Regions from separate parts of the Streptomyces sp. NPDC048254 genome, predicted to be linked through region 3. Evidence: riboswitches for the same ligand, from Rfam matches in the RefSeq annotation. Region 3 holds a riboswitch; each other region holds the start of a gene.
What was found. Region 3 has a riboswitch for cyclic di-AMP ahead of ACGFZQ_RS49065 (C40 family peptidase). Riboswitches for the same ligand answer to the same signal wherever they lie in the genome.
Positions count from the first base shown of each region.

Region 1: it holds a riboswitch for cyclic di-AMP, as region 3 does, so the genes downstream of both, ACGFZQ_RS11965 (peptidoglycan DD-metalloendopeptidase family protein) here and ACGFZQ_RS49065 (C40 family peptidase) in region 3, are expected to answer to the same signal.
Region 2: it holds a riboswitch for cyclic di-AMP, as region 3 does, so the genes downstream of both, ACGFZQ_RS41480 (M23 family metallopeptidase) here and ACGFZQ_RS49065 (C40 family peptidase) in region 3, are expected to answer to the same signal.

Region 1 is NZ_JBICZJ010000003.1:504,275-511,740, forward strand. Features, by position in the region: gene ACGFZQ_RS11955 (tyrosine-protein phosphatase) at 1-60, opposite strand, end outside; gene ACGFZQ_RS11960 (alpha-galactosidase) at 234-2,330, shown strand; cyclic di-AMP (ydaO/yuaA leader) riboswitch at 2,638-2,798, shown strand; gene ACGFZQ_RS11965 (peptidoglycan DD-metalloendopeptidase family protein) at 2,803-3,765, shown strand; gene ACGFZQ_RS11970 (SGNH/GDSL hydrolase family protein) at 4,004-4,789, shown strand; gene ACGFZQ_RS11975 (TetR/AcrR family transcriptional regulator) at 4,853-5,455, opposite strand; gene ACGFZQ_RS11980 (GNAT family N-acetyltransferase) at 5,498-6,016, opposite strand; gene ACGFZQ_RS11985 (helix-turn-helix domain-containing protein) at 6,015-6,617, shown strand; gene ACGFZQ_RS11990 (Glu/Leu/Phe/Val dehydrogenase dimerization domain-containing protein) at 6,687-7,466, opposite strand, start outside.
Region 2 is NZ_JBICZJ010000020.1:190,971-198,436, reverse strand. Features, by position in the region: gene ACGFZQ_RS41485 (aldo/keto reductase) at 1-342, opposite strand, end outside; gene ACGFZQ_RS41480 (M23 family metallopeptidase) at 497-1,540, opposite strand; cyclic di-AMP (ydaO/yuaA leader) riboswitch at 1,548-1,708, opposite strand; gene ACGFZQ_RS41475 (PP2C family protein-serine/threonine phosphatase) at 1,977-3,086, opposite strand; tRNA gene ACGFZQ_RS41470 (tRNA-Met) at 3,268-3,341, opposite strand; gene ACGFZQ_RS41465 (dihydrofolate reductase family protein) at 3,398-4,528, opposite strand; gene ACGFZQ_RS41460 (MarR family winged helix-turn-helix transcriptional regulator) at 4,598-5,125, shown strand; gene ribA (GTP cyclohydrolase II) at 5,274-5,915, shown strand; gene ACGFZQ_RS41450 (SDR family oxidoreductase) at 5,945-6,673, opposite strand; gene ACGFZQ_RS41445 (MarR family winged helix-turn-helix transcriptional regulator) at 7,180-7,466, opposite strand, start outside.
Region 3 is NZ_JBICZJ010000032.1:30,327-37,792, reverse strand. Features, by position in the region: gene ACGFZQ_RS49100 (phosphotriesterase) at 1-502, shown strand, start outside; gene ACGFZQ_RS49095 (RidA family protein) at 499-1,008, shown strand; gene ACGFZQ_RS49090 (hypothetical protein) at 1,130-1,939, opposite strand; gene ACGFZQ_RS49085 (8-amino-7-oxononanoate synthase) at 2,791-3,918, shown strand; gene ACGFZQ_RS49080 (DUF397 domain-containing protein) at 3,978-4,205, opposite strand; gene ACGFZQ_RS49075 (helix-turn-helix domain-containing protein) at 4,215-5,075, opposite strand; gene ACGFZQ_RS49070 (ATP-binding protein) at 5,288-5,746, shown strand; gene ACGFZQ_RS49065 (C40 family peptidase) at 5,780-6,253, opposite strand; cyclic di-AMP (ydaO/yuaA leader) riboswitch at 6,257-6,470, opposite strand; gene ACGFZQ_RS49060 (hypothetical protein) at 6,802-7,110, opposite strand; gene ACGFZQ_RS49055 (ATP-dependent Clp protease proteolytic subunit) at 7,118-7,466, opposite strand, start outside.

The DNA.
Region 1 (7,466 bases), on a different contig from region 3:
GTCACGGAAGTTGCGCACACCGGCCAGCTCGGGCTCGGTGGACGGGACCTGCTGCGTCACGGGGGCTCCTCCCGGCCGGCCCCGTCGGCGCTGCTCGTCGACGGGCACTGGGTCGACGATACGACATCGGTTTCCGCGGGCAATGAGTTGTCCACAGGCGTTGCCTCCGGGGCCCGTGCCCTTGATGATGTTGGTGCTTGAGCGGATCTGTTGGCACCTGTGTGAGGTTTCTCGTGGTGGACATCGCCGAAAACGGTCGTACCTGGCTCCTGTCGGGCCCGGGCAGCAGCTACGCGCTGCACCTCACGGAGGACGACGAACTGCTCCACCTGCACTGGGGCGCGAAAATCGGGCTCGCCGACGCCGAGGAGCTCAGCACCCGGGCGCTGCCCGGCTACTGGGCGTTCGAGTCCCCGCTGGACGGCCGTGAGGAGTACCCCGTCGAGGGCGGTCCCCGTTTCGTCCGCCCCGCGCTGTCCGTGCGTACCGAGGAGCGCCGCGGCACCGAGTGGACCTTCGAGTCGTACGAGACGGACGGCGACGGCGGGGAGGCCGCGGACGGTGACGGGCTCCGCCTTCGCTTCCGGGACGACGGGATCCTCATCACCCTGCACTACCGGATGCGCGGCGACGTCGTCGAGCGCTGGGTGACCGTCGACAACCAGGGGGACGCGCGCCTGGAGCTGCTGCGTGCCGACCCCGCCGCCTGGACGCTCCCGGACCGCGAGGGCTGGCGGCTCTCCCAGCTGCACGGCCGCTGGGCCGCCGAGTCCCGCCTCACCAGCGCCCCGCTCACCTACGGCGAGAAGGTGATCGGCAGCCGCCGCGGCCACACCAGCCACCAGCACCTGCCCTGGGTCGCCCTCGACACCGACGCCACCGAGGAGCGCGGCGAGGTCTGGGGCTGTGCCCTCGGCTGGTCCGGCTCCTGGCGGATCGCGGTCGCCCAACTCCCGGACGCGCGCGTGCAGATCACCGGCGGCGCCGGCTACGACGACTCGGGCCTGCTGATGCTGGCCGAGGGCGAGTCCTACACCAGCCCGGTCTTCGCGGGCCTGTGGACCGACGGCGGCTTCGGCGGGGCGAGCCGCGCCTGGCACGCCTACCAACGGGCGTACGTCATCCCGGACGCCGACCGGGACCGGCCGGTGCTGTTCAACTCCTGGGAGGCCACCACCTTCGACATCTCCGAGGAGCAGCAGGCCACCCTCGCCCGGCGGGCCGCCGCGATCGGCGTCGAGCTGTTCGTGGTCGACGACGGCTGGTTCGGTGCCCGCACCAGCGACCGCGCGGGCCTCGGCGACTGGACGCCCAACCCGGACCGCTTCCCCAAGGGCCTCAAGCCCCTCGCCGACTACGTACACGCCCTCGGCATGCAGTTCGGCATCTGGGTCGAGCCCGAGATGGTCAACGCGGACAGCGACCTGTACCGCGCGCACCCCGACTGGGTGCAGTACCAGCAGGGACGAAAGCGGACGGAACTGCGCAATCAGCTCGTCCTCAACCTCGCCCGCGAGGACGTCCAGGAGTACCTCTGGGAGCAGCTCGACACCCTGCTGTCCAGTGCCCCGATCGACTACGTCAAGTGGGACTTCAACCGCTGCTTCACCGACGCGGGCTGGCCCGGCGAGCCGTACCCGCAGCGGCTGTGGGTCGACCACGTCCGCGGGCTGTACGCCCTGCTCGACCGGATCCGGGCGGCCCACCCGAACGTCGCCATCGAGTCCTGCTCCGGCGGTGGCGGCCGGATCGACCTCGGCATCATGAGCCGTACCGACGAGGTGTGGACCTCCGACAACACCGACCCGCTGGACCGGCTCGCCATCCAGCACGGCTTCAGTCAGATCCACCCGGCCCGGGTGATGTCCGCCTGGGTCACCGACAGCCCGAACCACCAGCTCAACGGCCGGGTCAGCAGCTTGCGTTTCCGCTTCGTCAGCTCCATGGCCGGGGCGCTCGGCGTTGGCGGCGACCTCTCGCAGTGGACCGAGGAGGAGCTCGCCGAGGCCGGCCGCTGGGTGGAGCTCTACAAGGACATCAGGCCCCTGGTGCAGCGCGGCGACCAGTTCCGGCTGCGGCCGCCGGCCGGCGGGCTCAGCGCGGTGCAGTACACGCTCGGCGACGAGACCGTGGTCCTCGCCTGGCTCCAGGCGCAGAGCTACGGCGAGCCGATGCCGGCGCTGCGCCTGCGGGGCCTCGACCCGACGGCGTCGTACGAATGCCGTGAAACGGGTGAAGTGCATCGAGGTGCCGTTCTGTTGCACCACGGGCTGCGCACCGAGCTGCGCGGCGACCTGGATGCGACGGTTCTCCGGCTGCGTCGCATCTGAGCCTTCTGTCCGATATAGCGCCTTAATTGCAACTCCGTGCGGAATAAGGGGACGTGGCGTGACGTGCGTGAGGAGCGTCATATTCGTGACCGTCCGTCGCGCGTCATGTTCACGTAATTCCGGTGCTTTTCAAGGGGATTGGAGAAATGCGTAAGACGGGAATTCACGGAGGGTGACCGGGATTCCCGTAACGGATCAAGCGAAACTCGGACAGACGGAACCGACCGCTTGTTTACGTACGTCCTACTCGCTTACGTTCGCCACGCATCCGGACGGAACGCCGAATCCTGCCGCCGTCCGGAGTCCCCACACACACTCACCCGTGCCCGGCAGGAGCGGGGGACCCACCAGGTATGACCGCCTGTTCCGGTTCCCGGGACGGCTAGGGGTGCAGCCACGTCTTCCCGCGTGGCCGGGCAGCTCCAGCCCGAACCCGACAGCTCACCCCGCAGGCGCCGGAGAGGAATGCGTCATGCCCGCGAAGGGTAAGCACCGCCGCCCCAAGACCCAGCGTTTCACCCGCTCGATGGCCGTCGCCGGAACCGGTGGCGCCGCGCTGGCTCTGCCGCTCATGGGGGCCACCGGCGCCCACGCGCTCACCTCGCAGTCCGTTTCCGAAAAGGCCACGCAGTCGCTGCCGACCGTCGAGAAGACGGCTGCGCGAAAGGCCGCCGCCCAGAAGTCCGCCGTTCAGGATTCCGGCACCGGCGATTCCGCGCACCGCGTCTACACGGTGGTGCCCGGCGACTATCTCTCGAAGATCGCCCGCGAGCACAACGTCAACGGCGGCTGGCACCGGCTCTACGCCGACAACCGGCAGGCGGTCGGCGACAACCCCTCGCTGATCCACCCCGGTCTCAAGCTCACGCTCGGCGGCCGCCACGCCGCGACCACGGAGACCCCGACCTCGGACTCCTGGTCCGATACGCGGTCCCAGCCGCGGCCCGACTCGCAGTCCTCCGCCCCCTCCTCGTCGTCGTCCTCGAACACGGCCTTCTCCTCGGGCGCGTCGACGACGACCGCCTCCGGATTCACCCTCCCGGTCGCCGGGGGCACCGTCGGCACCGGCTACCACGTGGCCGGCGGCATGTGGTCCAGCGGCTACCACACCGGCGTCGACTTCGTCGTCCCGACCGGCACCCCGGTCAAGGCCGTCGGCGCGGGCACGGTCGTCACGGCGGGCTGGGGCGGTGCCTACGGCAACCAGGTCGTCATCAGGCTCGCCGACGGCTACTACGCGCAGTACGGCCACCTCTCCGCGCTCTCCGTCTCGGTCGGCCAGACCGTGACCGCGGGCCAGCAGGTCGGCCTCTCCGGTGCCACCGGCAACGTCACCGGCCCGCACCTCCACTTCGAGATCCGGACCACCCCCGACTACGGCTCCGACATCGACCCGGTCGGCTACCTCCGCTCCAAGGGCCTCGCCGTCGGCTGACCCTGAACCCCGCTGATCTGACACGCACTCCGAAGGCCGGACCCCCGATCCCCGGGTCCGGCCTTCGGGCGATCGACGCTTCAACACCACTGTTCGGAGGCTTATTCCTGGCTTGGTCGAGTATTTAGGCGTGTCTTATCTCACCGTTCGTCAAGCCCTTATTACGGTCGCGTAGGTCACAGTCGAAGGTGAATCATGGTCCGACGTGGCAGACGATTCGAAGAGTGACAATGCATCAGTGATCGGGTCGTACGTGGCGGTGGGGGACAGCTTCACCGAGGGCGTGGGCGACCCTGGCCCCGACGGGGCGTTCGTCGGCTGGGCGGACCGGTTCGCGGTTCTGCTGTCGGACCGGCAGCCCGAGGGCGACTTCGAGTACACCAACCTCGCGGTGCGCGGGAAACTGCTCGACCAGATCGTGGCGGACCAGGTGCCGCAGGCCCTGGAACTCGCCCCGGACCTGGTCTCCTTCTCCGCGGGCGGCAACGACATCATCCGCCCCGGCACCGATCCCGACGAGGTGGCCGAGCGGTTCGAGCGGGCCGTGGCCCAACTGACCGAGGCCGTCGGCACGGTTCTGGTGACCACCGGGTTCGACACCCGGGGCGTGCCCGTCCTCAAGCATCTGCGCGGCAAGATCGCCACCTACAACGGCCATGTCCGGGCCGTCGCCGACCGGTACGGCTGCCCGGTCCTCGACCTGTGGTCCCTGAAGACCGTGCAGGACCGGCGGGCCTGGGACGGCGACCGGCTGCACCTGTCTCCCGAGGGGCACACCCGCGTGGCGCTGCGGGCCGGCCAGGCGCTCGGCGTCGAGGTGCCGGCCGACCCGGACCAGCCGTGGCCGCCGCTGCCGCCCCGCGGCACTCTGGAGGTTCGCCGCGACGACGTGCACTGGGCCCGTGAGTACCTGGTGCCGTGGATCGGACGACGGCTGCGCGGCGAGTCGTCGGGCGACCACGTGACGGCCAAGGGAGCGCTCTCCCCGGACGACATCAAGATGCGGATCGCTTCCGTGGCCTGAGGGCGGGAAGAGCGCGTGAGGGGCGGCACGCGCGTAAGGGGCGGCAGCCTGGTGAGCCGCCCCTTACTGCTCCTCGGCCGGCCCCAGTTCGCGCGCCAGCGCCTCGTCGACCCACTCCTGCGCCCGGGAGCGCGACAGGGCGCCCGGATACGAGGTGAGCTGGACGGCGAGCCCGTCGAGCAGGGCGGTCAGCCGCAGCGCCGCGGCCGTGGGGTCGGGGCACCGGAACTCGCCGGCCGCCACCCCTTCGGCGATGACCTCCGCGATCGCCGCCTTCCACTGCTGGTCCAGCTTCTTGGTGACCTCCCGCAGGGCGGGCTCGCGCAGTGCCACCGCCCAGCCCTCGATCCACAGTCGCCAGCCCTTGGCCTGCCCGGTCGGCGCGTACCAGCGCACCGCCGCCCGCAGCCGGCGGGACGCCGACGTACCTCGGCCCAGCAGCTTGCGCAGATGCGTCAGGTCGTCCTCGGCGGCGTAGGCGAAGGCGGCGGCGACCAGCTTCTCCTTCGTCGAGAAGTGGTACAGCACCAGGGCGTTGCTCACCCCGAGGGCCGAGGCGACATCGGCGATCCGTACCGCCGCCACGCCCCGCGCCTCGATCTGCTCGATGGCGGCCCGCAGCAGTTCCTCCCGCCGCTCGGCCACACTCAACCGCACTCTCGCCACGCGGTCACCCTAATCGGTCGTACCCCCGCGCGCGGTGCCGTCTCAGGCCAGCGGCAGCCGCATGAGCGTGAGGTCCAGCCAGCGGCCGAACTTGGTGCCCACCTCCCGGACGGTGCCGGCATGCTCGAAACCGAACCGCTGGTGCAGCCGGACCGACGCGGTGTTCTCCGCCTCGATGCCCGCGATCACGATGTGGTGGCCGGCCGCGCGCGCCGCGGTGATGAGGGCGCCCAGCAGCGCCGAGCCGATGCCGAGTCCGTGCCGGTCCTCGCGGACGTAGACCGAGTCCTCCACGGTGTGCCGGTAGCCGTCCAGCTCCCGCCACGGCCCGTACACCGCGAATCCGGCCACCTCGCCGGCCACTTCGGCCACGAACGCCGAGCCGCGCGCCAGATGGACGGCGAGCCAGGCCGCTCCCTCGACGGGGGACTGCGGGGTCTCGGTCCACAGTGCCGTCGAGTGCTCGATCGCGTGGTTGCGGATCGCGCGCACGGCCTCCGTGTCACCGGGGCGGGCCGGGCGGACCGTCACCGTCCCGTCTCTCTCGTATATTGGATCCATGTCCAACATAGTAGATCCGTCGGCGGACTCCTTGGCGGCACGGATCGCGGCCCGCGTCCGCACCGAGCGGGAACGCCGTCGCTGGACCCTGGCGCAGCTCGCGGACGCGTCCGGTGTCTCCCCGGCGATGATCAGCCGGATCGAACGCGGCGAGAGCAGCCCCACCGCCGTCGTCCTCGGCAAGCTGTCCGCCGCGTTCCAGCTGAGCGTCGCGTCCCTGCTCACCCTCGCCGAAGGCGGCCAGGACACCATGGCCGAGACCGCGGGGGTGCGGCGCGGCGCCGAGGCGGCCGAGTGGCGCGACCCCGGCACCGGCTACCGGCGCCGCCAGATCACCGGACCGCGCTTCCCGGCGGAGATCGCCGAGATCCGCCTGCCCGCCGGAGCCCGGGTGCCCTACCCGGCCGCCGCCTTCGCCTTCGTACGACAGCTCGTCTGGGTCCTCGACGGCCATCTGACCTTCCACGACGGCGACACGGCCCACGAACTCGACGCCGGCGACACCGTCGAACTCGGCCCGCCCGCCGAGCGTGTCTTCGCCAACACCACGGACGCCGAGTGCCGTTACGCCGTCGTCCTCACCCGCGACGCACAGCCGTGAGTACGGCGCCTTCCCGCCGGCCCTCGTGGCCTCGCTCCAGGGCGCGGGCGCCGCTGAGCACCCGTCCCCTCAGCGGTACCAGCCGAACCGTTCCGTGATCACCGGCAGCCGGTCGCTCACCAGCGCGTGGGACGCGGCACGCGGGGTCGTGCCGTCGGAGTCCGCGCGATCCAGCATCAGCTCCACCAGGGCCCGCATCGAGCGGCGGGTGTGGGCGAACGCCTCGTCCGCGACCGGGCCGATGTCACCGAACAGGGTCCACCACCACCAGGCGTTGGTACCCGAGTTGACCACCACGTCCGGCAGCACGGTCACTCCGCGAGCCGCGAGCCGCTCCTCCGCCTCGGGCAGCACGGGCATGTTGGCCGCCTCCACGATCCAGCGCGCGGTGACCAGGTGCTCGTTGGCCGCGTCGACGACGTAGGACACCGCCGCCGGCACCAGCACCTCCGCGTCGGCGGACAGCCAGGCGTCGCCCGGCAGCTCGAGATCGCCGGGGCGCAGCACCGCGCGGTCGACGGTGCCGTACGCGTCCCGCGCGCGCAGCAGCGCCTCGACGTCCAGGCCCGCCGGGTTGGCGATCGTGCCCTTGACGTCGGCGACGGCCACTACCGTGAGCCCCGCGCGGGCGAGGAACCGCGCGGTGGCCCCGCCCATCGTGCCCAGCCCCTGCACCGCGACCCGCGTCCCCGGGTACGGCACCCCGGCCCGGTCCAGAGCGGTCAGCGCCGACTCGGCGACCCCGCAGCCGCCGACCAACTCGTCGAGACCGATCCCGTCCACCTCGATGGCGAAGGCGTCCGCCAGCCGGCGCCGGGCCGCCGCCTCGTCGTCCAGCAGCGGATACAC
Region 2 (7,466 bases), on a different contig from region 3:
GTTGGCGCCCGACAGGCCCGGGTAGTCGGGGTGCTGGCTGACCTTCGTCGCGATCACGACGTCGTCGCGGTTGCCGCGCGCCTTGACCCACTTGCCGATGACGGTCTCGGACTCGCCGCCCTTGTGGCCCTCGATCCAGGCCGTGTACGAGTCGGCGGTGTCCACGAAGTTGCCGCCGGCGGCCGTGTACGCGTCGAGGACGGCGAAGGAGGCGGCCTCGTCGGCGGTCCAGCCGAAGACGTTGCCGCCCAGGCAGAGCGGAAAGACCTCCAGGTCGGAGGAGCCGAGCTTACGGAGGGAGCGGGAAGCGGAAGAACCGGAAGAACCGGAAGAAGGCGTCATGCCTCAGTTCAACACCGGCTGCCGGTGCGCCCATGCCGACGCAACGCGAAGTTCTCGTAAAAGCGGAATGCACCCGGGGCCCGTGGACACACCGAACCGGCAGCCCTGACGTCGGGGGGTTGTCGTCAGGGCCGCCGGGGATCAGTGGGGTCCGTCAGGGGTTGAGGCCCTTGCCGCGCAGCCAGGTCATCGGGTCGATGCCGGTGGCCTGACCGCCGGGGTGGACCTCCAGGTGGAGGTGCGGGCCAGTGACGTTGCCGGTGGCGCCGACGCGGCCGATGACGTCACCGGTGGCGACCTTCTGGCCGACCTTGACGCCGATCGAGGACTGGTGGCAGAACCACAGCTCGGTGCCGTCGTCGAGGGTGAGGATGGTGCGGTAGCCGTACGAGCCGGCCCAGCCGGCCTCCGTGACGGTGCCGCTGTGCACGGCCTTGATGATCGTGCCGGTGGGAGCGGCGAAGTCGAGCCCGGTGTGGTAGCCGGAGGCCCACATCGAGCCGGCCTGCCCGAAGGTGCCGGTGATCGTGTAGGAGACGACCGGCAGCGTGTACTGCTTGGCCAGCGCGGCGAGCCGCTTCTGCTCGGCCTGCGCCTTCTCGGCGGCCTGCGCCTGCTCCTTGGCGTCGGCGGCCTTGGCGGCCGCCGCCTTCTCCGCCTTGGCCTCCGCGTCGGAGACCGCCTTGTCGGCGGCGGCCACGGCCTTGGCGGTGGCCTTGACGTCGAGCTGGGTCTGCTGCTGCTCGGCCTGGGCGATGATCCGGCTGCGCAGCGCCTCACCGGCGTCGGCCGAGGAGTCGGAGGAGTCCGAGTCGGTGGCGGTCGTCGTGGTGACGCTGCTGAGCGCGGTCTGGACGGCCTGGTGGCCGCCGTCCTCGCCGAGCAGGGAGTCGACGGAGGACGGCAGGTCGGGCAGGGAGATGGAGACCGGCGGCTTGCCGGTGTTGGCGCTGGCCATGCCGCCCGCGCCGACGGCGGCGATGACGCCGACGCCGAGGACCGTGGAGCTGCGGGCGAGTCCGCCGCCGCGCTGCTTGGCGACCCGGTGCCGGCCGCGTACCGGGGCGAGGGACTCCTCGGTGGGGTTCCACTCCTCCCAGGGGCCCTCGTCGGTGCGGTAGGCGCCGTAGCCGAAGGTCTCGGGTTGACGCTGGCTGGGCACGAACGGGGCTGTCGGAGCAGGCCGGTTGGACGCCACGCGGGCGCACTCCTTTCCTTCCGCTGCCTACCGGGTTAGCTGACGGGTTCGGAGCGGGAAGGTCTCCTACGCGCGTATACCGGCCGTTTCGTACCCGGCGGCAGCCGTGCGATTCACCCCAAGGTGGTGGTTCCCCGGTTCCCTTGCGGGATTCGGCGCGTGCGCGCGGAGCCGTCGCGGGTGACGGCTGGGACGACCGCGCTGCGTTATCGAACGTTAATAGACCCGGCTGCCAGATTCCAAGCTGTTCGCCTTGATCATTAAGCTTTCAAAGCTTGGACTTAACCGCCATGAACGGTCAAAAACGGTCGACTTGACCCTGCGTTCTGTCCAGCTCAGGAGTCACACGCGTTTTGATGGTGACTCAGACGTTATGCGGAGGGCGGTCGTCCGCGCACCGAGGGTGACAATCCCCAGAACGGCGGGGTGATCGCGCTCAGGGCCGTCGTACGGCGAGCAGCGCCATGTCGTCCGTCATGCCACCGCCGGTGTGCCGGCGCACCTCGGCCGCGAGCCGGGCCAGCAGCGCGCCGGGGGCGGTGACGACACGGCCGGCCAGCCGCCGCTCGGGGTCGTAGAACCGGCCGTGCGCGTCCCGCGCCTCGGAGAGGCCGTCGGTGTGCAGCAGCAGCGTGGCCCCGCTCGGGAACGCGTGCTCGGCGGCCCGGTCCGGCCAGGCCCCCAACTCGGCCATCCCGAGCGGCAGCGCGGCCTCGGGCCCCCGTACCGGGCACACCTTGCCGTCGCCGTGCAGCAGCAGGGGCGGCGGATGGCCGCGGTTGACGACCCGCACCGTGCCGTCGCCGCGCGGGAGTTCGGCGAGTACGGCGGTGGTGAACCCCTCGACCGCGTCGAGGCCGCCGCGCCGGACGCCCTCGCGGGCCAGCGCCCGCTCCAGCCGCCCCGCCACCGCCTCCAGCGTGGCCTCCTGCTCGGCGGCCTCCCGGAACGCGCCGATGACCACGGCGACGGCGGCGACCGCACCCATACCCTTGCCGCGGACGTCGCCGACGACCAGCCGCACGCCGTACGGGGTGTCCTGGATCGCGTACAGGTCACCGCCGATGAAGGCGCCCTCCTGGGCCGCCTCGTAGCGGGCCGCGATCTCGAAGCCGCCGATCCGCTCGGCGGGCTCGGGCAGGACCGCCCGCTGGGCGGCCTCGGCGATCTCGCGGGCGGAGGCCAGGCGCTGGTCACCGAGGCGCACGATCCGGTTGATGCCGGCGGCGAGGGCGGCGACGGTGACCACGGTGAGGACCTCGGTGACCGTGTCGACGTTCGGGCCGAAGTCGAAGCGGGCGTGCACGGCGTAGGCGGCGAGGAAGGAGGCGAGGCCGGTCAGGACGGTGGTGCGCAGCGAGGTGAGGGGCGCGGCGATCAGCGGGGCGGCCGTGAAGAACGGGACGGCCGTGAAGGCCCTCGGGGTGAGGAAGTCGTAGCAGACGCCGGCGACGATCAGCAGGACGGGCAGGAAGCGGGCCAGGGTGCGGACGGCTGCGGACCCGTCCTCCTGCGCCTCTCCAGGGGCCACGGTGCGACTCCCCATATGTCCCAGGTGTCCAATGCGTGTCCGTCCAGGTTTGCGGTTGCGAGCGAGCGGCGGCGAGTGGTGTGGGCCGGGCGGATGAGTGCGGACGGATGTGATGTGGAACACGTGCCGGTATAGGACCCGGTATACGACTCAGGGCCGGAATCCTCGTTCTTGGATTCCGGCCCTGATTCTTCAGTAGCGGGGACAGGATTTGAACCTGCGACCTCTGGGTTATGAGCCCAGCGAGCTACCGAGCTGCTCCACCCCGCGTCGTTGACACCAGCATACGCCATCCGAAGGGGGAGAGTCACACGGGTTGAGGGAGGTCAGCCCAGCAGGTGCGCGTTCGGGGTCTTCGCCAGGTCCTCGTACTGGTCCAGCACCAGCACCGCCACCCCCGTCTCCCGCAGCATCCCCGTCCCGTCGGCCGCCTCGACGAAGGTGTCCGGCTCGCGCCACGCCGTCACCACCCGCCGTACCCCGGCCCGGAGGATCAGCTCGGCGCAGGGGTGCGGCCGGGAGGCGCGGTGGGTGCAGGGTTCGAGGCTGGTGTAGACGGTGGCCGTGGCCAGCCGGGGGTCGGCCGGGGGGATCTTGGCCAGGGCCGCCTCCTCCGCGTGGACGACGGGGTCACCGGCCTCCCGGGAGTGGCCACGGGCCAGTTCCGTGCCGTCGGCCGCGACCACCACCGCGCCGACGCTGAACGCGGTCCCAGAGGGCGGGCAGTCCGCCGCCAGCTCGCAGGCGAGCCGCAGCCAGTGCCGGTCCGCGGCGGACGCCGTCGCACCCGCGCCGGGCGCGGTGGGCTCGTACCGCATCAGGACGACGTCCTCGATACGGCGGCTCTCCAGCAGCCGCAGCCGCCCGGCCTGGTACCCGCCCGGGCCGAACAGGCGCGATGCCTTCGGGTCGCCGACGAAGAGCGGGGCCAGGACCAGCTGGAGTTCGTCGGCCAGGCCCTGCTGGAGGAGCTGGGTGTGGACGGTGCCGCCGCCCTCGACCATCAGCCGGCCGACCGACCGCGCCTCGCGTAGATCCGTCAGCAGCGCGGGCCAGTCGAGGTCGGCGCCGAGGGAGACGACGTCCGCGGCGATACCGAGGCCCCGGATCCGCGCCGCGCCCGTCTCCGTCGTGTACACGACCTTCTCGCCGCCGGTGTGCCAGAACTTCGCGTCCGGGTCAAGGTCGCCGGTCGCGGTGACCGTGACCTTGAGGGGGTACTCGGGCCTGCCCGCGGCGACCCGGGCCGCGCGCCGCCCGGGGTCGTTGACCAGGAGCCGCGGGTTGTCCGCGCGGATGGTGCCGGCGCCGATCAGGATCGCGTCGACGCCGGCCCGTACCTCGTCGACGCGGTCGAAGTCGGCCGGGGACGAGAGCAGCAGCCGTTCGGGGCCGGTGTCGTCGAGGTAGCCGTCGAGGGAGACGGCGGCGGACAGCAGGACGTAGGGGTACGGCATCGGACGTGCTCACTCCCGAGGGCGACGGGCAGGCTTGGTTAAACTTTGAAACAAACCTACACTGGCTGCATGACGACTCGCTGGCTGACGCCGAAGGAGCAGAGCGCCTGGCGCGCCTACGTCTCGGCGACGCACCTCCTGGACGACGCGATGGACCGGCAGCTCCAGCAGGACGCCGGCATGCCGCATCTGTACTACGGCATCCTCGTCAGTCTCTCCGAGGCGCCGGAGCGCAAGCTCCGCATGACCGACCTCGCCGAGAAGTCGAAGATCACCCGGAGCCGGCTGACGTACGCGGTGACCCGGCTGGAGAAGGACGGGCTGATCCGGCGCGAGGACTGCCAGTGGGACAAACGCAGCAGCTTCGCGCTGCTGACCGACGAGGGCCTGGCGGTGCTGGAGCGTGCCGCGCCGGGGCATGTGGAGACGGTACGGGCGGCGGTGTTCGACCATCTCTCCGCCGAGCAGGTGACCCAGCTGGAGGAGATCAGCTCGGTGATCGCGCGGGCGCTGGAGGGTGACGCGACGACCCCGCGGCCGACCTCCGACGAGGTTCCCTGGCGGCGGCGGTCGTCGCCCTGTTCGGGTCCCTCGTAAGGCCCCGGCCCGCCGTGAGACCTCGCGGATATTCCCGCGGAATCCTGTTGCTTCAAATTTAAAACATGGATAGGGTTCCAGCCGTGGATCTGCTTCAAATCTGAAGCAGAGGCCGCTACCGTCCTCCACCCGGACACAGGAGAACCCGATGCCAGACTTCCCCGCCGCCACCCAGCGCGCCCGCGTCCGGGTTCCGCTGCGTTTCACCGATGGCTACAGCGTCAACTCCGACCTCGTCACTTTCCATGGCCTCACCGACGGCCAGGAACATCTGGCCGTCGTCCTCGGCGATCCCGCCCCCGGCACGCTCCCGCTGGTCCGGCTGCACTCCGAGTGCCTGACCGGCGACGTCTTCGGCTCGGCCCGCTGCGACTGCGGACCCCAGCTGCGCGAGGCCGTCGAGCGCATCTCGGAGCGCGGTGGCATCCTGCTCTACCTGCGCCAGGAGGGACGCGGCATCGGCCTCTACAACAAGCTCGACGCCTACGCCCTCCAGGACCAGGGCCTCGACACCTACGAGGCGAACGCCGCCCTCGGCCTCCCCGAGGACGGCCGCGACTACACCGCCGCCGCCCAGATGCTGGCCGCTCTCGGCGTCACCGAGCTCGACCTGCTCTCCAACAACCCCGACAAGGCCGAGCAGCTGCGCGACCTCGGCGTCACCGTCCGCGACCGCGTCCCGACCGGTGTCTTCCGCACCGCCCACAACGTCCGCTACCTGCGCGCCAAGGTCCTGCACACCCAGCACACGCTCCCGCTCGGCGAGCTGACGGAACTCAACGCGGGCTGAGGAACCGGGCGGGACCCGGCACGGCCGGATCAGGAGAGCCAGTCTGTGTAGTGGGTGGGGGCGAGGTGGGCGTCCTTGTCGGTGAGGACGTCGCCCTTGACCGCGGCGAACATGCCGGCGGTGGGGTCGACGACGACGGTGCGGTCGTCGCCCTGGTGGGACAGGGTGAGCCGGCCCAGCTCGTCCAGGGTGAAGATGTCGGGGCCGGCGATGTTGCGGATGCCGTTGAGCGGGGGGCCCGCGGCGACCTCGGCGACCGCCGCGGCCACGTCCCCGGCGGCGATGGGCTGGATGGGCGTGGCGGGCAGCCGGACGGTGTCGGCGTCGGAGGTCCAGGACATGACGGCGTCCATGAACTCCATGAACTGCGTCGCCCGGACGATCGAGTAGGGGATCGGCCCGTCCGCGAGGAGGTGCTCCTGGAGCGTCTTGGCCCGGTAGTAGTCCATCTCCGGCACCTGGTCCACGCCGACGATCGAGAGGATGACGAAGTGGCCGACGCCGCCCCGTTGGGCCGCGGCCAGGAGGTTGTCCATCGAGGTCTGGAAGAAGGCCGGCGAGGCCTCGTCGAAGGTCGGGGAGTTCGTCAGGTTGACGACGACGTCGGCTCCCGCCAGCGCCTCGTCCAGTCCCTGGCCCCCGATGACGTCGACGCCGGTGGACTTCGAGTGCGGTACGGCCTCGTGCCCGGCGGCCGTCAGGTCCTTGACGACCTGCGATCCGATCAGCCCGGTACCGCCGATGACTGCGATCTTCATGGCACACCTTTCGCAGGGGTTATGTACAGAAATATGCCATCTGAACGGTTACGTGGGCGAGGCGAGAAACCGTCCCCTCGTCTGCCGCGGAGGTGCGGCGCCGGAGGCCGTCGACGGACGTGACCGTCTGGCCGAGCGGCGCCCGGCCCGTACGGACGGATCCACGCCGCAGAGAGGACGAGTCCGTCAGGGGGCGACAGGACCTCCGCGACGGTCCGGTGGAACTTCGCCCAGGCCGTCTGCGGACAGCTGCGCAGCCCTTCGGCACGCCGCCGCGGCACGACATGCCGGCGTCGGACCATCGGGGGCGGCTCAGGCCGCGGTCGATGCAGCGGAACAGGGCAGCGTGCGCGCCGAAGCACCGCCGGTTCGCGGAAGCGGCCCGCTGGCGGGCCTCCAGGTCCTCGCGCGGGATACCGAGTGCGTCGTGGCGCTGCGCACCGAAGGCGGACCGGCGCTCGGGCTCGTCCCAGGGGTCGCCCGAGGCCGGGCCGGCGCCGGCGCGCTTATCCCTCGTCGTCCGCGGGATGGGCAAACCGGGTCAGCAGATCCCTCAGCTGCTCCACCTCGCCGGAACCCAGTTCGGCGGCAAGACGTCCGGCGAGCGGCTCCGCCGCCACATGGACCGCGTCGAAGAGTTCCAGCCCCTGCGGCGTGATCTCCACCTCCCGGACCCGCCGGTCCCCCGGAACGGCCTTCCGTACGGCCAGGCCCTTCCGCTCCAGGTCATCCACGACCCGCATGATGCCGGCCTTGTCCGTCCCCGTCGCCGCCGCCAGGTCCCGCTGCACCG
Region 3 (7,466 bases):
GGAACTGCGCGTGGTGGCGGCCGCGGGACAGGCGGCCGCCATCAGCGGGTGCACCGTCAACGTGCACGTCTCCTTCCGCGGCCAGGACGCCCTGCTCCTGGTCGAACTGCTGCTGAGGCAGGGCATGCCGGCCGATCGCGTCGTGCTCAGCCACATGGACGAGGTCCTCGACCGCTCCTACCACCGAGACGCCGCCCAGACCGGAGCCGTCCTGGAGTACGACACCTTCGGTACCGACTTCTTCTACGGCAGCCCCGACCTACGCTCGCCCGCCGACCACGAACGCCTCGACATGGCCGAATGGCTGCTGTCGGAAGGACACACCGACCAGCTCGTGATCGGCTGCGACGTGTGGACACAGTCCCACCTCCTGCACAACGGAGGCTTCGGCTACGAGCACCTCTTCCGCCGTATCGCACCCGCTCTGGAACGCCAGGTCGGTTCCGAGGCCGTCCACCGCATCCTCGTCACCACTCCACGACGCCTGCTGGACCGCCCGTGAACGCCGGTGAGAACCTCGAGAGCGCCGAGATCCGCGCCGCCCGTCTCGGCCTGGAGATTCCCGACTTCCGTGATCCCCCGTACGGGGGCCGCTACGGCACCGTCAAGGCCTTCCACCGCAGCGGCCGCCTGCTCTTCCTCAGCGGGTACACCCCGGAAGACCGGACCGGCACCATCCTCCACCCCGGCCGGCTGGGCGACGACCTCACGCTCAGCCAGGGCCGGGAGGCCGCCCGTGCCGCCGCGATCAACGCTCTGGGAGGCATCCGGCTCGCCCTGGGCTCCCTCGACAGGGTCACCTCCATGGTCCGTGCCCTCTGCTTCGTCGTGTGCACCGCCGACTTCGAGGACGTCCACCAGGTCGCCTCCGGCGCCACCGACCTCCTCATCGAGGTCTTCGGTCCCCGCGCAGGCGTGGCAGGCCGCGCCACGATCGGAGTGATGCAACTGGCCCGTCGGAACTGTTTCGAGCTGTGGCTCACAGCAGAGACCGACGACACGGATTGATCCTCCTGGGGAGGCTCACGGCGCACCTGGATCCCGGTGCTGCGCACTCTCAGCCCCGGGAGAGCCTCCCGGCCGGGCTCGCCGACGAGGTGCACGCCCTGCTCCCGCGTCTGGCCCTGGCCTACGCGCTCAGCGCCGCCATCTGCCCTACGGCGCCGGTCCCGGCTGGTACGACCTGCTTGCCGCGGCCGGCTGGGGCGACACGCCGGTCGGGGCCACCGCTCGGCGCTGCGCCGAGACGCCTCAGCAGGTGGGGACCTTCGATGCTGGGTATGGCGGTGGGCACGATGTGCGCGATGGCCTGCTCGTCCGTGGCGTTGCTGGCCCAGCCGGTCACCCAGCGCACCCGTCGCCGGCTGGTGGTCAGACTCTGGAGATGGTCCAGGACCTCGTGGCTGAAGGCCGCGCCGTCGATCCGCACCAGCAGTTTCGACCACAGCGGCAGCGGGAGCTGCCGAAACGCCGAGGCCAGGACGTTCTTGTGGTCGTCGACATCGTTCGGTGGCGCGTTGCCGGGCCGCAGCAGCATGGCGACGCACTCACGGGTGTTGGCCACCCCCGCCCCCAGCGGCATGTGACCGAAGCTGCCCTTGAAGGTGCCCGCCGCGCCTTCCTTGCGGCTGGTGCAGGTCACGATGGCCGCATCCAGGTCCAGGACGTACCAGCCGGTCAGCTCCCGGCCGCACACCCGGATCCAGGGGAAACCGCCGGGCCGCAGGGCGAGCAGCGTCCACACCACGCGGCGTATCGCGGCACGGGCGCGTTCCACCCTGGCTGCGACCGGGGTGTCGATCGCGGCCAGGGCGCGGCGCAGGGTGCTGTCCGAAACCGGCCGCTCGAACACCGCACGCCAGTGGTACTGGAGTTGCTCGGCCTGAAGGACGTTCGTCGCGCCGCGCACGATCGCACAGGCCAGCTGGACCAGCGCCATGCCCCGGTCCCGCCGGCCCGGCGCCCTTCGGCAACGCCGCACTCAGCGCGGCGGCCAAGCCGGTGCGGCCGGCGACCTTCCGCAGCAGCACCACGCCCGCGTGGCCGATCAGGTTCTTGCCGTCGGCCCGCACGGCAAGCCGGTGATCCCATTCGGTAACCTGCACCTGTTGGGTGGCTCTTCTCCGCGACGTTCTTGATCTCAGCAGTCAGATCATCGCAGGTGGGAGGCACCCTTCTCCTGTCGGGACGTCAGATCACTTTCATAGCTGAATACATGAGGTTGACGCTGCACGTGTTCATGGATGACGGGGCGGGGCCCTCGCGCCGCCGACGCCTTCAGTGATCTCCTCGCCAAGGCGTACATCCTCGACGACGACGGCCTTGACGCTGGACCACGGTGTCACTGGGCGGGGCAGTTCGCGGCGTACATTCCGACGGGATCGGCCGGCGGGGGAGTGAGGCAGCTCCGGGGGCTCCGACGGCGACGGCCCGTCGTCCGGCTCCCGGGGGACCGAAGCGCCCTGTGGTCAGGGCATCGGCATCCGTGCGCTGTGCACCTACAGTCTGGGGCGTCGGTTCGCAGCCGCAGTGGGTTGAGCGCGGTGCCTGCCCGGCACCGGCTGCCGCCTTGCGAGCCCGGCCTGCCAGGCCTGTCAGTCCTACGCGGTGTGCGGCTGTCGGGGCGGCAACGGTGACCGTGAGAAACGATCTTCAGTCTAGGGTGTGATACAGCCCCTGACCTGTGTTGATCCTGTGCCTGATAATTCTGGGTGTGGGTATTGCCACACAGTGGGTGGCTGGTGGTCCCGCTAGGGTCTGTCCACTGCCTACAAATTCTCCGGAGGAGCCATGGCGTTCGGCTGGATCGACGAACAGGCGGAACTGCGCCGCCGCGCCGGACTGGTACGGACCCTGCGCCCCCGTCCCGCCGACTCGCCGCTGCTGGATCTGGCGAGCAACGACTATCTGGGCCTCGCCCACCACCCGGAGGTCGCCGAGGGCGCGGCCGGGGCGGCCCGGACCTGGGGCGGCGGCTCCACCGGCTCCCGGCTGGTCACCGGCACCACCGAACTCCACACCGAGCTGGAGCGCGAGCTGGCCGAATTCTGCGGGTTCGAGGCGGCCCTGGTCTTCTCCTCCGGCTACGCCGCCAACCTCGCCGCCGTCACCACCCTCGGCCCGCACGGCTCCCTGATCGTCTCCGACGCCCTCAACCACGCCTCCCTGATCGACGGCTGCCGGCTGGCCCGGGGCGCCACCCAGGTCGTCGGACACGCCGACCCGGACGCCGTGCGCAAGGCGCTCGGCACCCATGAGGGACCCGCGGTCCTCGTCTCCGACACGGTGTTCTCGGTGGACGGCGACGCGGCACCGCTGGCCGCCCTGGCCGCGGCCTGCCGGGAGCGCGGCGCCGGGCTGCTCGTGGACGACGCCCACGGGCTCGGGGTCCTCGGGGACGGCGGGCGGGGCGCGCCGCAGGCGGCCGGGCTGTCCGGCGCCGAGGACGTGGTGGTCACGGCGACCCTGTCCAAGTCGCTGGGCAGCCAGGGCGGGGCCGTGCTCGGCCCGGCCCGGGTGATCGACCATCTGGTGAACGCGGCCCGGACCTTCATCTTCGACACCGGCCTGGCCCCCGCCGCGGCGGGCGCGGCCCTGGCGGCGCTACGGCTGCTGCGCCGTGAGCCCGAACGTGCGGTGCGGGCCCGTGAGGTGGCCGCGGAGCTGCACGCACGGCTGACCGCCGCGGGTCTGGAAGCGGTGCGTCCGGACGCCGCGGTGGTCTCCGTGCGGGCCCCGTCCCCGGAGGGGGCCGTGCGCTGGGCGGCCGACTGCCGTACGGCAGGCCTGGCCGTGGGCTGTTTCCGTCCGCCGTCCGTGCCGGACGGCATCTCACGGCTCAGGCTGACCGCCCGGGCGGACCTCTCCGGGGCCGAGATCGAACGCGCTGTACAGGTGATCGGTGAGACACGACCATGAGTCGGCGTGACACGGCCGGGTCCTGACCGAATGCGGATACGGAGTCGGTTACGGGCTGATCAGCCGGTGAGCGCCGACACGAAACCCACCCAGCTCTCGGGGGAGAAGAGCAGCGCGGGTCCGGCCGGATCCTTGGAGTCGCGCACGGCGAGCAGTCCGGTCAGCCGACCGGAGCGCGGCCGTGCCGTCTCCACGCAGTTGTTCGCTCCGGTGCTGTAGCTGCTGCGCAGCCACCGCAGTCCGTGCAGATCAGCACTTGAAGGTACGTTCCGAGGCAGTGCAGTCATGGTGCCTCCTTACGCGCCGTCACCTATCCCGGCGATGTAATCCAACGAGTCCTCGGGCGAAAGGGCGTGGACCTGAAGGGCGTTGAAGGCCTCCGCGTAGGCCTGGAGGTCTTCTTTCCGTTCGAGGTAGAGGCTACTCGTCAACTGGTCGAGAACAACCACATCCAGATCAGAAGTGCTCGGAAATAAGAAGATTACGAAAGGCCCGGTGATGCCGATATGGGCCCCGGCCGAGAACGGCAGCACCTGGAGCCGTACCTGGGGCAGCCGGGCCGCCTCCACCAGCCGCTCCAGCTGTCGGGCCATCACGCCGGGGCCGCCGACCTCCCGGCGCAGCACCGCCTCGTCAAGCACCGCGCTGAGCTCCAGCGGCGGATGGTTGCGCAGGACGTCCTGCCTGGCCAGACGCACTTTCACGAGGGCGTCCAGGGCCTCCTCGTCGAGCCCGTCGACGGCCGCCCGGGTCACGGCACGCGCGTACTCGGGGGTCTGCAGCAGCCCCGGTACGACCGAGGTCTCCAGCGTGCGCATCGCGCTGGCCTGCGACTCCAGACTGATGAAATCCCGGTAGGTGGGCGGCAGTACCCCACGATAGGCGTGCCACCAGTGGTGCCGCCCGGCGGTGTCCTCCGACCCCGCCAACACCAGCAGCAACTCGCGCAGTTGCCCCTCGATCACGCCGTAGGCGTCGAGGAGTAACCGCACATCGGCCGGTTTCACACCGCTGGCACCGGTCTCGATCCGGCTCACTTTCGACTGATGCCAGCCCACCAGACGGGCGGCCTCACCGCTCGTGAGGCCGGCGCCGGTGCGCAGTGTGCGCAGTTCGGCGCCCAGTTTCCGGCGGCGTACCGCGGGACCGTTCTGCATGGGCTACTCCTTACTCCTTCCGGGCCGCCCAAATACGCTCTGAGGTCGCAGAGTTCACCGCATCGAGCGACAGATATATGCATATCTTGGTGGATCGCTCCCCTGACCGCCCTGGTAATGGCAGTCTGACGAAGAAGCACCAGTCCGGGACCGTACTCGAACCATCCGCACCGTGTCGGGCTCCGGTCCCGTGGGAAAGGGACGACGTCGCCATGGCAGACCACCTGGAAGCATCCATCACTCTGCCGAGCGATCCCGCCTCGGTCTCCGCGGCCCGCTCCTATGTGCTGGGCATCCTCGCGGAATGGGGGCTGCCACCGGAGACGGAGACCGCGGACACCATCCGCCTCATCGTCTCCGAACTCGCCACCAACGCGGTGCAGCACACCTTCGGGCAGTCACCCACCTTCACGGTGGGACTCGTCCTCGACCGTGACGAACAGCTGCGCATCGGCGTCACGGACAGCCATCCGCGCTTCCCCAAGAGACTCCCGGCCGCGGTCCAGCAGGACAACGGGCGCGGCATGGTCATCATCCGCTGGCTCACCGCGGAGTGCGGCGGCAAGCTCCGGGTGCGCCCCACCCGGGAGGGCGGCAAGACCGTCTTCATCCAACTGCCCTGGGCAGTCCCGGCCGGCACGGTCACCGCCGCCGGCCAGCAGGAACCGTAGCCCCGAGTTCCCGCCGGCCGGCCGCTGGGTGGGTCAGCTGACCCGGCCGTACCAGACGCTCCGCGTCCAGATCTTCTGGAGCTTCACCACGTCCCCGGTCTTCGGGGCGTGCCAGATCTTTCCCTTCCCGGCGTAGATGCCGACGTGGTACACGCTGGAACCCGAGTGGAAGAAGACCAGGTCCCCGGCCTTGCGGTTGCCGGCCGAGATGTGACGGGTCTTGTTGTACTGCTGGGCCGCCGTACGCGGGAGCTTCTTGCCCGCCTTCTTGAACGAGTACAGCGTGAGCCCGGAGCAGTCGAACCGGTTCGGCCCGGTGGCACCCCACCTGTAGGGCGAGCCCTTCTTCGAGGCCGCGACCTGGAGTGCTTTCGTCCCCATCGTGGCGGCCGAGGCGTCGGAGGCGACACCCGGGATCACGATGGAGCCGCCCACGGCGGCGATGGTGAGCGCCGAGGCCGTGCCGGCCCGCGCCATCAGCGACGGGACACGATTGAGCGCAGTCATGCGCAACCCTTCGTCAGCCGCCTGTGAAGGATGACCTGTCGGATTCGGGCTGGCGAAGTTGCCCGGCCGCGTTGTCACGGCTTCACCCCAAGGGCTGCGCGGCCCGGTCATGGTGCGACCGTGCCGGCGACCCGTCGTGCTTGGGTCCTCCACTCCTGCCGATCCACTTCCGTCGACCGGGCATCCGTGCGGCGGCAGGACTCGGCGTCCGCCCGGATCGCCTCGCCGTTGTGGCGGGGGCTTGTCGTCAGACAGGGATCTTCACTCACGCCTGTCCGAAAATCCCAACGGAACCGGAGATTTGTGGGGTTACTCACCACCCACCCGTTCGGGTGGACAGCGCTGTGTTCGATTAGTCGTCAACTGCCCGACGTAGCCCCGGACCTGCGCCGAAGCCCTCCGCGGGTAGCTTTGAGCACGCACCTTGAGCGGCCCCGGCGGTCAGGTAAAACCACGCCATCCTCCGCCGAACGGCGGTAACTCCTTTGGGTCGTTTCAACTCCGGCCCGGCCGACCGGTGGACGCGTCGCTGCGGACTTCGCCGGGCGTCACCGTACGCAGTCGGGCGGGAGTGCGACGCGCGCGGTCCGGCGCTCACCGTCGAGCACCCGCAACGCCCGTGCCAGCGTGTCCCCGTGAAGCTCCGTCTCGCCCCGTCGATGCATCAGGGCGAGTGCGTCACGCAGCTCGGACGCGGCGCGCACCAGCGCCTGCGCGGCGCGCAGTCCACGATAGGTGTCCTCGTTCTGCGCCGGGTTGATACGGCCCAGCAGGTCGACCACGTCCAGATAACGGTCGATCAACTCGCCCTCGGCGCGGGTCAGCGCGGGCAGCGGAGGCAGCTCCGGTGGCAGCATCGGCCGCTCACCCCGCGTCCGGCAGGCCGAGCGAGGTCCTGCGGCTGGGTACGATCCGGTCCACCAGGCCGTACGCCAGTGCCGCCGGCGCGTCCAGCATCAGATCCCGCTCCAGGTCCTGGTTGACCTGGGCCGGTGTCCGCCCGGTGTGCCGGACGAGCAGCTCCTCGAGCAGTGCGCGGATCCGGTCCAACTCCGCCGCCTGGATGGCCAGATCACTCGGCTGGCCCTGTACCGGCTGCGGCAGCGACGGCTGCTGGAGCACGATGCGCGCACCCGGCAGCACGGACCGCTTGCCCGGCGTGCCCGCCGCGAGCAGCACCGCGGCCGACGCCCCGGCCTGCCCCAGGCAGATC